2 regions of the Streptomyces sp. NPDC104307 genome follow, and region 2 is predicted to be linked to the other one. Evidence: riboswitches for the same ligand, from Rfam matches in the RefSeq annotation. Region 2 holds a riboswitch; the other holds the start of a gene.
What was found. Region 2 has a riboswitch for cyclic di-AMP ahead of ACZ601_RS21015 (M23 family metallopeptidase). Riboswitches for the same ligand answer to the same signal wherever they lie in the genome.

Region 1: linked by a shared signal. The riboswitch ahead of ACZ601_RS32760 (C40 family peptidase) and the one ahead of ACZ601_RS21015 (M23 family metallopeptidase) in region 2 are both predicted to bind cyclic di-AMP.

The regions. Positions count from the first base shown of each region.
Region 1 covers NZ_JBVJMU010000018.1:141,740-146,152, forward strand. Annotated here, with positions in the region: gene pcrA (DNA helicase PcrA) at 1-2,329, opposite strand, end outside; cyclic di-AMP (ydaO/yuaA leader) riboswitch at 2,584-2,748, shown strand; gene ACZ601_RS32760 (C40 family peptidase) at 2,747-3,940, shown strand; gene ACZ601_RS32765 (hypothetical protein) at 3,987-4,340, opposite strand.
Region 2 covers NZ_JBVJMU010000007.1:348,839-353,251, reverse strand. Annotated here, with positions in the region: gene ACZ601_RS21020 (aldo/keto reductase) at 1-465, opposite strand, end outside; gene ACZ601_RS21015 (M23 family metallopeptidase) at 804-2,027, opposite strand; cyclic di-AMP (ydaO/yuaA leader) riboswitch at 2,039-2,192, opposite strand; gene ACZ601_RS21010 (PP2C family protein-serine/threonine phosphatase) at 2,550-3,713, opposite strand; tRNA gene ACZ601_RS21005 (tRNA-Met) at 3,895-3,968, opposite strand; gene ACZ601_RS21000 (hypothetical protein) at 4,242-4,413, shown strand, end outside.

The sequences.
Region 1 (4,413 bases), on a different contig from region 2:
TGCCCAGACCGAACTGGTCGTGCGTGACCCGGTCACCGACCACCAGCGTGATCGTCGGCTTGTCCGACGTCCGCCGGGTCGCGAAGCCCGAGGGACCGGAGCGCGAACGGGACGCGGACAGCGATGAGGTGATGCCCGACGTCGGTCCCGCCGGAGCCGCCATCGGGCCCTTGCGCTTCCACTCCAGGTGCTGCTCCGGGATCTCCTCCAGGAACCGCGACGGCGGGTTGTACGAGGGCTGGCCCCACGCGCTGCGCATCGACGCCCGGGTCAGATAGAGCCGCTCGCGGGCGCGGGTGATGCCGACATAGGCGAGCCGGCGCTCCTCCTCCAGCTCCTTGACCTGGCCCAGCGCGCGCATGTGCGGGAAGACGCCGTCCTCCATGCCGGTCAGGAAGACCACCGGGAATTCGAGGCCCTTCGCCGTGTGCAGGGTCATCAGCGTGACGACTCCGGAGCCGTCGGTGTCCTCGTCGGGGATCTGGTCGGAGTCGGCGACGAGCGCGACCCGCTCCAGGAACTCGGCGAGCGTTCCCGACCCCTCCTCCTCGCCCCGGTCCTGCTCGAATTCGAGCGCCACGGAGGCGAGCTCCTGGAGGTTCTCGATCCGGGTCTCGTCCTGCGGGTCGGTGGAGGCCTGGAGCTCGGCCAGGTAGCCGGTCCGCTCCATGACGGCCTCCAGCACCACGGCCGGGCCCGCGCCCGACTCGACGATCGTGCGCAGCTCCTCCATCAGCGTGTTGAACCGCTTGACGGCGTTGGCGGAGCGGGCGGCCATGCCGTACGCCTCGTCGACGCGGCGCAGCGCCTGCGGGAAGGTGATCTTCTCGCGCATCGACAGGGCGTCGATCATCGCCTCCGCCCGGTCTCCGATGCCGCGCTTGGGCACGTTCAGGATGCGGCGCAGCGGGACGGTGTCCTCCGGGTTGGACAGCACCCGGAGGTAGGCCAGGACGTCCCTGACCTCCTTGCGCTCGTAGAAGCGCACCCCGCCGACGACCTTGTAGGGCAGGCCGACCCGGATGAAGATCTCCTCGAAGACACGGGACTGCGCGTTCGTCCGGTAGAAGATCGCGACGTCGCCCGCCTTGGCGTCGCCCGCGTCGGTCAGCCGGTCGATCTCGTCCGCGACGAACTGCGCCTCGTCGTGCTCGGTGTCCGCGACGTAGCCGGTGATCCGGGTGCCGGAGCCGGCGTTGGTCCAGAGGTTCTTCGGGCGGCGGCTCTCGTTGCGCTCGATGACGGCGTTGGCGGCGGACAGGATCGTCTGGGTGGAGCGGTAGTTCTGCTCCAGCAGGATCGTGGTCGCGTCCGGGTAGTCCTCCTCGAACTGGAGGATGTTGCGGATCGTGGCGCCCCGGAAGGCGTAGATCGACTGGTCGGCGTCACCGACGACGCACAGTTCGCCGGGGGCGTCGGCGGCGCCGGACGGGCCGACCAGCTCCCGTACGAGTGTGTACTGGGCGTGGTTGGTGTCCTGGTACTCGTCGACCAGGACGTGCCGGAAGCGGCGGCGGTAGTGCTCGGCGACGTCGGGGAAGGCCTGGAGCAGGTGCACCGTCGTCATGATGATGTCGTCGAAATCCAGCGCGTTGGCCTCGCGCAGCCGGGACTGGTACATCGCGTAGGCCTGGGCGAGGGTCTTCTCGAAACCGTCCGTGGCCTGTCCGGCGAAGGTCTCCTCGTCGATCAGCTCGTTCTTGAGGTTCGAGACCTTGGCCGTGAACGACTTCGGCGGGAAGCGCTTCGGGTCGAGGTCGAGATCGCGGCAGACCAGGGCCATCAGCCGCTTGGAGTCCGCCGCGTCGTAGATCGAGAACGAGGAGGTGAAGCCGAGCTTCTTCGACTCGCGGCGCAGGATCCGGACGCACGCGCTGTGGAAGGTCATGACCCACATGGCGTTGGCGCGGGGGCCGACGAGCTGCTCGACGCGCTCCTTCATCTCGCCGGCGGCCTTGTTGGTGAAGGTGATCGCCAGGATCTGGCCGGGGTGCACCCCGCGCTCGGCCAGCAGGTGGGCGATGCGGTGCGTCAGTACCCGGGTCTTGCCCGAACCGGCCCCGGCGACGATGAGCAGCGGGGAGCCCGCGTGCACGACGGCGGCGCGCTGCTCGGTGTTCAGCCCGTCGAGCAGCGCGGCGGCGTCGATGACCGGGCGGTGGGCCCCGTCGCGGTAGTACGCGTCGCGGGGCGGCGGGGGCCCGTCGAACACGCCTCCGAAGAGGTCCTCCGGCACCGCTTCGGGTGCGGAGTCCTCGGGGGGCGGCGGGGGCCCGTCCTCCGTGTGCTGGAGGCCGGCCAGGAAACTGTCGTCAAAGAGGCTGCTCATCGCTGTCAGAGTCTAGGCGGCCCTACTGACACCCCGGGCCCGCATGGCAGAACCCGTCCCTCCGGAGCCACAGACGGCGATGCCCGGACCACCCTGCGTAGGAAAATGGCGCGCCGCGCCCGGCCGTGCGGCGCGGGTTCCGCAAGGTCACGAAAATGTATCGGGCATATCGAACATCAACCTTCACAGCGGCACCATGAGTTGGCTAGCGTGCTCGTTCGGACGGCCGTACCCCCGAGGCGAACCACGCCGAGCGGGCGTCCACGCCGAATCCGGGCCGCCCGTACGGGGTCCGGAACCGGGGACCCACACGCAGCACCGGGGTGAATCGGTCCGCATCCCCCACCAGGACCGTAGGGCAGCCTTCCGTTCCGCCCGAACCCGACAGCTAACCTGGTAGGCGGTCCACGGAAGGAAATGCCGGTCTTGGCATCGCATCGCAAACCGCGCCCCCGGGTGCGCAGCACCGCCCCCGCCATCGGGTTCACGACGGCCGCACTCGCCTCCGTGACCCTGCTGTCCACGCAGAGCGCGCTGGCGGCCCCGGCCCCGAAGCCCAGCATCGAGGACGTCCAGAAGAAGGTCGACGACCTCTACCGGCAGGCGGGCACCGCGACCCAGCACTACGACGAGGCGAAAGAGGCGTCCGCCGCGCAGCGCACCAAGGTGGACGGGTTGCTGGACGACATCGCCAAGCGGGCCGACAAGCTGAACGACGCCCGCCGCACGCTCGGGAACTACGCGGCCGCCCAGTACCGCGACGGCGCGCTCGCGCCGACCGCCACCTTCTTCCTGGCCAACGACCCGCAGTCGTTCTTCGACCAGACCCACCTGATGAACCGGATGGCCACCAACCAGCAGCAGGCCGTCACGGACTTCCGTACGAAGCAGGCGGAGGCGTCGAAGAAGCGGGCGGAGGCGGTGACGAGCCTGGAGACGCTCACCGCGTCGCAGACCAAGCTGCGCACCAGCAAGCAGAACGTGCAGAACAAGCTGACAGAGGCGCGCACGCTGCTGTCGAAGCTGACCGCGCAGGAGAAGGCGCGGCTGGCCGAGCTGGAGGAGAAGAAGAAGGCCGAGGCCGCGCGCAAGGCCAAGGAGCTGGCGAAAAAGCAGGCGGCCGCGAAGGCGGAGGCCGAGCGCAAGGCCAAGGAGGCCGGCAGCGACAGCGGCACGGGCTCCGGTACGGGCACGGGTTCGGGCTCAGGCACCGGTTCCGACACCGGTTCCGGCACCAGTTCCGGTTCGGACAGCAGCGCGACGACGAAAGCCGGGAAGGTCCTCGCGTTCGCCAGGGCCCAGATCGGCAAGCCGTACGTCTGGGGGGCGACCGGCCCGTCCTCGTACGACTGCTCGGGGCTGACCCAGGCGGCCTGGCGCTCCGCAGGTGTCTCGCTGCCCCGGACCACCTGGGACCAGGTGAACGTCGGCACCCGGATCGCCACGGCGGACCTTCAGCCCGGGGACCTGGTCTTCTTCTACGACGACATCAGCCACGTCGGGATCTACAAGGGCGACGGCATGATGATCCACGCACCGAAGCCGGGGGCCAATGTGCGCGAGGAGTCGATCTACTACATGCCGATCTACGGGAGCGTGCGCCCCGGCTAGGACCTGTCCGGCGGACCGGGCCCCCGGGCGCTCGGGCCCCGGGCGCTCAGGTCCAGAGCGTGGCGATGAAGATGTTCACCATCGTCAGTCCGCCCACCGCCGCGAAGAGGCCCTTCTCGACCTTCTCCTCGTCCCGCTTGACGTAGACCAGCCCGAGGATGACGACGAGGATCAGCAGCTTGATGCCGATCTTGACGTTGTTCACGGGGTGGTCGTCGGCCTGGTCGAGCCCGACCAGGGCGATTCCGGTGACCAGCATGGTCAGCGCGCCGTGCAGCATCCCCGGGACGAACCGGGCCGTCCCCGCGCTCATCGCCTTCATCTGGGTGAGGAAACCTCCCAGCAGGGCGGCGATTCCGATGATGTGAAGAGCGACGAAGACATCGATGAGTACACGCATGGTTCCGCACCCTAGCCCCGGCCATACCAGGCATCGGCAGCCAGGTCAGGCTTACTGGATGCTTGACTCATGA
Region 2 (4,413 bases):
GGAGGCGGCGATCTCGCGGACCTTGCCCTCCTTCACCAACTGGTCGAGGGCGGTGATGATCTCCTCGACGGGGACGGTCTCGTCGTCGTGGTGCGTGTAGTAGAGGTCGATGTAGTCCGTGCCGAGCCGGCGCAGCGACTCCTCCGCCCCGGCCTTGATGGTGGCGGCGGCGAGCCCCTTGTACTCGGGGTGGGAGCCGACCTTGGTGGCCAGGACGACGTCGGACCGGTTGCCCCGCGCGGCGAACCACTTGCCGATGAGGGTCTCCGACTCGCCGCCCACGTTGCCGGGGATCCAGGAGGAGTACGCGTCGGCCGTGTCGACGAAGTTGCCGCCGCCCGCCGTGTACGCGTCGAGAACGGCGAAGGACTGCGCCTCGTCGGCGGTCCAGCCGAAGACGTTGCCGCCGAGGGAGAGCGTGGAGACCTGGAGGTCGGAGGAACCGAGTGTGCGGAGAGAAGTCATGGATGGAACAACCCACCGCACCGCACGCGCTATTCCATGGCGACTACAGCTAGGGCCTGTCCGGCGGGTCAGGGTCGGATAGGGCGCGGCGTCTGGTGCGGTGCATCGCAAGGCGCCGGAGCGTCTCGATAGCGGAGCTATTGGGGCGTTTCGGCAACGCGGCGAGGTGCCGTGCCAGACGCCGCGCCCCCGGCCATGATCCGCCGGACAGGCCCTACACCCGTACGCCACGGCCCGGTCCGGCGGAACAGACCGGAACAGGCGAAGACCGGCAGCCCTGACGTCGGGGGGTGAGCGTCAGGACTGCCGGGGTTCGGTGGACGTGGACTTCGGTGGACTCAGACCGTCAGGCCACGGGCGCGCAGCCACGGCATCGGGTCGATGCCGGTGCCGTCCGGGGTGTGGACCTCAAGGTGCAGGTGCGGGCCGGTCACGTTGCCGGTCGCGCCCACGCGTCCGATGGTGTCCCCGGTGGTGACCTGCTGGCCGACGCTGACGCCGATCGAGGACTGGTGGCAGAACCACAGCTCCGTACCGTCCTCAAGCTCCAGGACCGTGCGGTAGCCGTACGCGCCGGACCAGCCGGCGGACTTGATGGTGCCGCTGTGGATGGCCTTGATCGGGGTACCGGTCGGCGCCGCGAAGTCGAGGCCCGTGTGGTAGCCGGAGGACCACATCGAACCGGCCTCGCCGAAGGTCGAGGTGATCGTGTACGAGGAGGTGGGGATGGCGTAGCTGGCGGCGAGCTTGGCGAGCCGCACCGCTTCCGCCTTCTTCTTCGCCTCTTCCGCGGCCTTCTTCTTCGCGGCGGCGACCTTGGCCTCAGCGGCGTCCTGCTGCTTCTTCGCCTCTGCGGCGGCCTTCTCCGCCGCGGCCTTCTCCTCGGCCGCCTTGGCCTCGGCGTCGGCGGAGTCCTGCTGCTGCTCGGCCTGCTGGAGGATGCGGGCGCGGAGCGCCTCGCCGGCGTCCGTCGTCCCCTGCTCGGCCTCTGTGGTGGTGATGCCGGCCGTCGTCAGCGGGGCGGCGGCGGTCGCGACCTCGGTCTTCTCCGCCTCGGACTCACCCGAGAACAACGCGCCGACGCCGGGCAGGGACTTGGCCTCGGGAAGTTTGTCCGAGATGGCGTCGGGAAGAGAGATAGACACGGGCGGCTTGCTCTGGGCGGAGGCCATGCCACCCGCGCCGACGGCCGCGATGACGCCGACGCCGAGAACGGTGGAGCTACGGGCGAGCCCATTGCGCTGCTTGGCGACGCGGTGCTTGCCGCGCACGGGGCGGATGGACTCCTCCGTGGGGTTCCATTCCTCCCACGCCCGGTCGGAGCCGTCCTCGCCGGCGCGGAGGCCGTTGCCGAACTCGGTCCCGAACTCGCTGCCCCGATCGGTCCCGTAAGCGGTTCCGTAGTCGGCCCCGTGATCGGTTCCGTAAGCGGTTCCGCGGATCGCGCCGTGATCGGTTCCGTGGGTGGCGCCGTAAGCGGCACCGGGCCCGGTTCCGAAGTCGTTTCCGTGTTCGGGGGCGAACCGGTAGGGGGCTTCGGGGGCAGGCTTGTTGGACGCCACTGGGGCGCGCTCCTTTCCTTCCTTCTCGCCTACCGGGTTAGCTGACGGGTTCGGAGCAGGAAGGTCTCCTACGGGTCCCTCCGCCTCTCAACGAGACAGAGATGCCCGATTCACCCCATGTAGGTGGTTCCCCGGTTCCCTTGCGGAATTCGGCGCTCGCGCACGGTGCCGCCACTGACGGCGGCTGGGACAACCGCGCTGCGTTATCGAACGTTAATAGACACACGGGCCCGATTCCAAGCCGTTCCAACTGATCGTTCCGATCCTTGGCCTGGACTTTACGGGACACAACCGGTTGGAATCGGGCGAGTTGATCGCCCCTCAACCGTTAGCCGTTTTCTGACGTTGCGTCAAACGTTATGCGGAGGGATTCCTTACGGTTACGCACGGTGGCATCGGCCGCCCCCCGCTCCCCACATCCATCCACACTCCCCCCGTCCGCCCCCTCACCTTCACCCAGCTCCGTCCAGGTTCACCGGGCTTCACCGGGCCACACTCGGCTTCACCGGGCCGCACTCACCTTCACCCGGCTCCGCCGCCCAGTCCCACGATCTTCACGGTCGTGCGCCGGTCCGGCTGCCCCTCGGTCGGGCGCGCGACCGCGAGCAGGGCCATGTCATCGGTCGTCACCCCGCCGGTGTGCAGCCGTACGTCATCGGTCAGCGCCGACAGCAGCTCCTCCGGCCCCGGGAAGATCCGTCCGCGCAGCCGCTCGGCGGGGTCATAGAAGACCCCGTCGGCGTCGCGTGCCTCGGAGAGGCCGTCCGTATAGAGGAGCAGCGTCGACCCGGCGGGCAGCTCCCACTCGTCGGAGCGGTCCGGCCACACGCCCAGGTCCATCCCCAGGGGCAGCGCGGGCAGCGAGGGCCGCAGCTGCTCCAGCGCCCCGTCCGAGTGCAGCAGCAGCGGTTCGGGGTGGCCGCGGTTGACCACGCGCACCCGGCTGGAGCCCTGTGGGATCTCCGCCAGCGCGGCGGTGACGAACCCCTCCACCGCGTCGAGCCCGCCGCGCCTGCTCGACTCCCGGGCCAGCGCGCGCTCCAGCCGCTGGGCCACCCCCTCCAGTGACCGCTCCTGCTCGGCCGCCTCCCGGAACGCCCCGATGATCACCGCCACCGCCTCCACCGCGTCCAGCCCCTTGCCGCGCACGTCCCCGACGACCAGCCGCACCCCGTACGGGGTGTCCGTGACCGAGAACAGGTCACCGCCGACGAACTCGTCCGCCTGCGCCGCCTCGTACCGCGCGGCCACGTACAGCCCGCCGATCCGGTCGGACGGCGTCGGCAGCACCGCGCGCATGGCGGTCGCCGCGATGACCCGGGCGGAGGCCAGCTGCTCGTTGCCGCGCCGGACGACCCCGTTGATGTAGACCGCGAGGACCGAGACGGTGAGGACGGTGAGCAGCTCGATGAACGGCACGACCCGGATCAGCGTTCCGCTGTACAGCCGCAGCGCGGCCACGCACAGCAGCGCACCGGCCCCGATCCGGATCGTGCCGGCCCGCGAGAAGAACGGCGCGGCGATCAGCGGGGCCGCGGCGAACAGTGGAACGGCGGTGAAGGCGGGCGGAGTGAAGAAGTCGAACAGCAACCCGCCGATGAGCATGACCCCGGGCAGTGCCCGGACGAGCCGGCGGTTGCGGACCTCATAGGTGCGCCTCCCCCGCCGCTGCTCCCGCTTCCCCACCTTTGCTCTCCTGCCCGGTGCGCTCAGGGCCGCGGACGGTACCGCGCACCACCCCCAGACTTCCCGGAACACGGTCGCGGGGCCAGCGCTCGACGGCCAATGGGATGACGCGCGCGGCGCGGCACGTACGGAAACGAATCAGGCCCGGCACGCGCTATGCGTGCCGGGCCTGATTCTTCAGTAGCGGGGACAGGATTTGAACCTGCGACCTCTGGGTTATGAGCCCAGCGAGCTACCGAGCTGCTCCACCCCGCGTCGGTAAACACAACTCTACGGCATGTTCGACGCACTCATGACCACCCCGCGCTTCCCGCCGCCCGACCCGGTTCTTCGCCGACCGCGCCGGGAACCTCAACGTGGCGAAATCGAGAAGGTGTTGCGGGGGACCCGTGTTCTGCCGCAAGGTATCTGCTGCATCCCCCCGGACCGGTGGGCTGCCCGTGCGAGCAGACCCCGGAGCGCGCGTTTCACCGTGCCCGCAAGCTGCTCCCGGTCTCTCATCGCAGCCTGTCTGGAGGGCCTCCGCCGATGACCGCACCGCTCGCTTCCGCCTCTGCCTCTGCCTCCGATTCCACCCCTGCGGCCACTCCGGCGACACCGCTGCGCGGGGCCGTCATCAGCGGCGTGATCGGCGGAGTGATCGGAGCGGTGATGAGCGCGGGAGTCAACTACGCGATCATCGGAGTGCCGGACAGCGAAT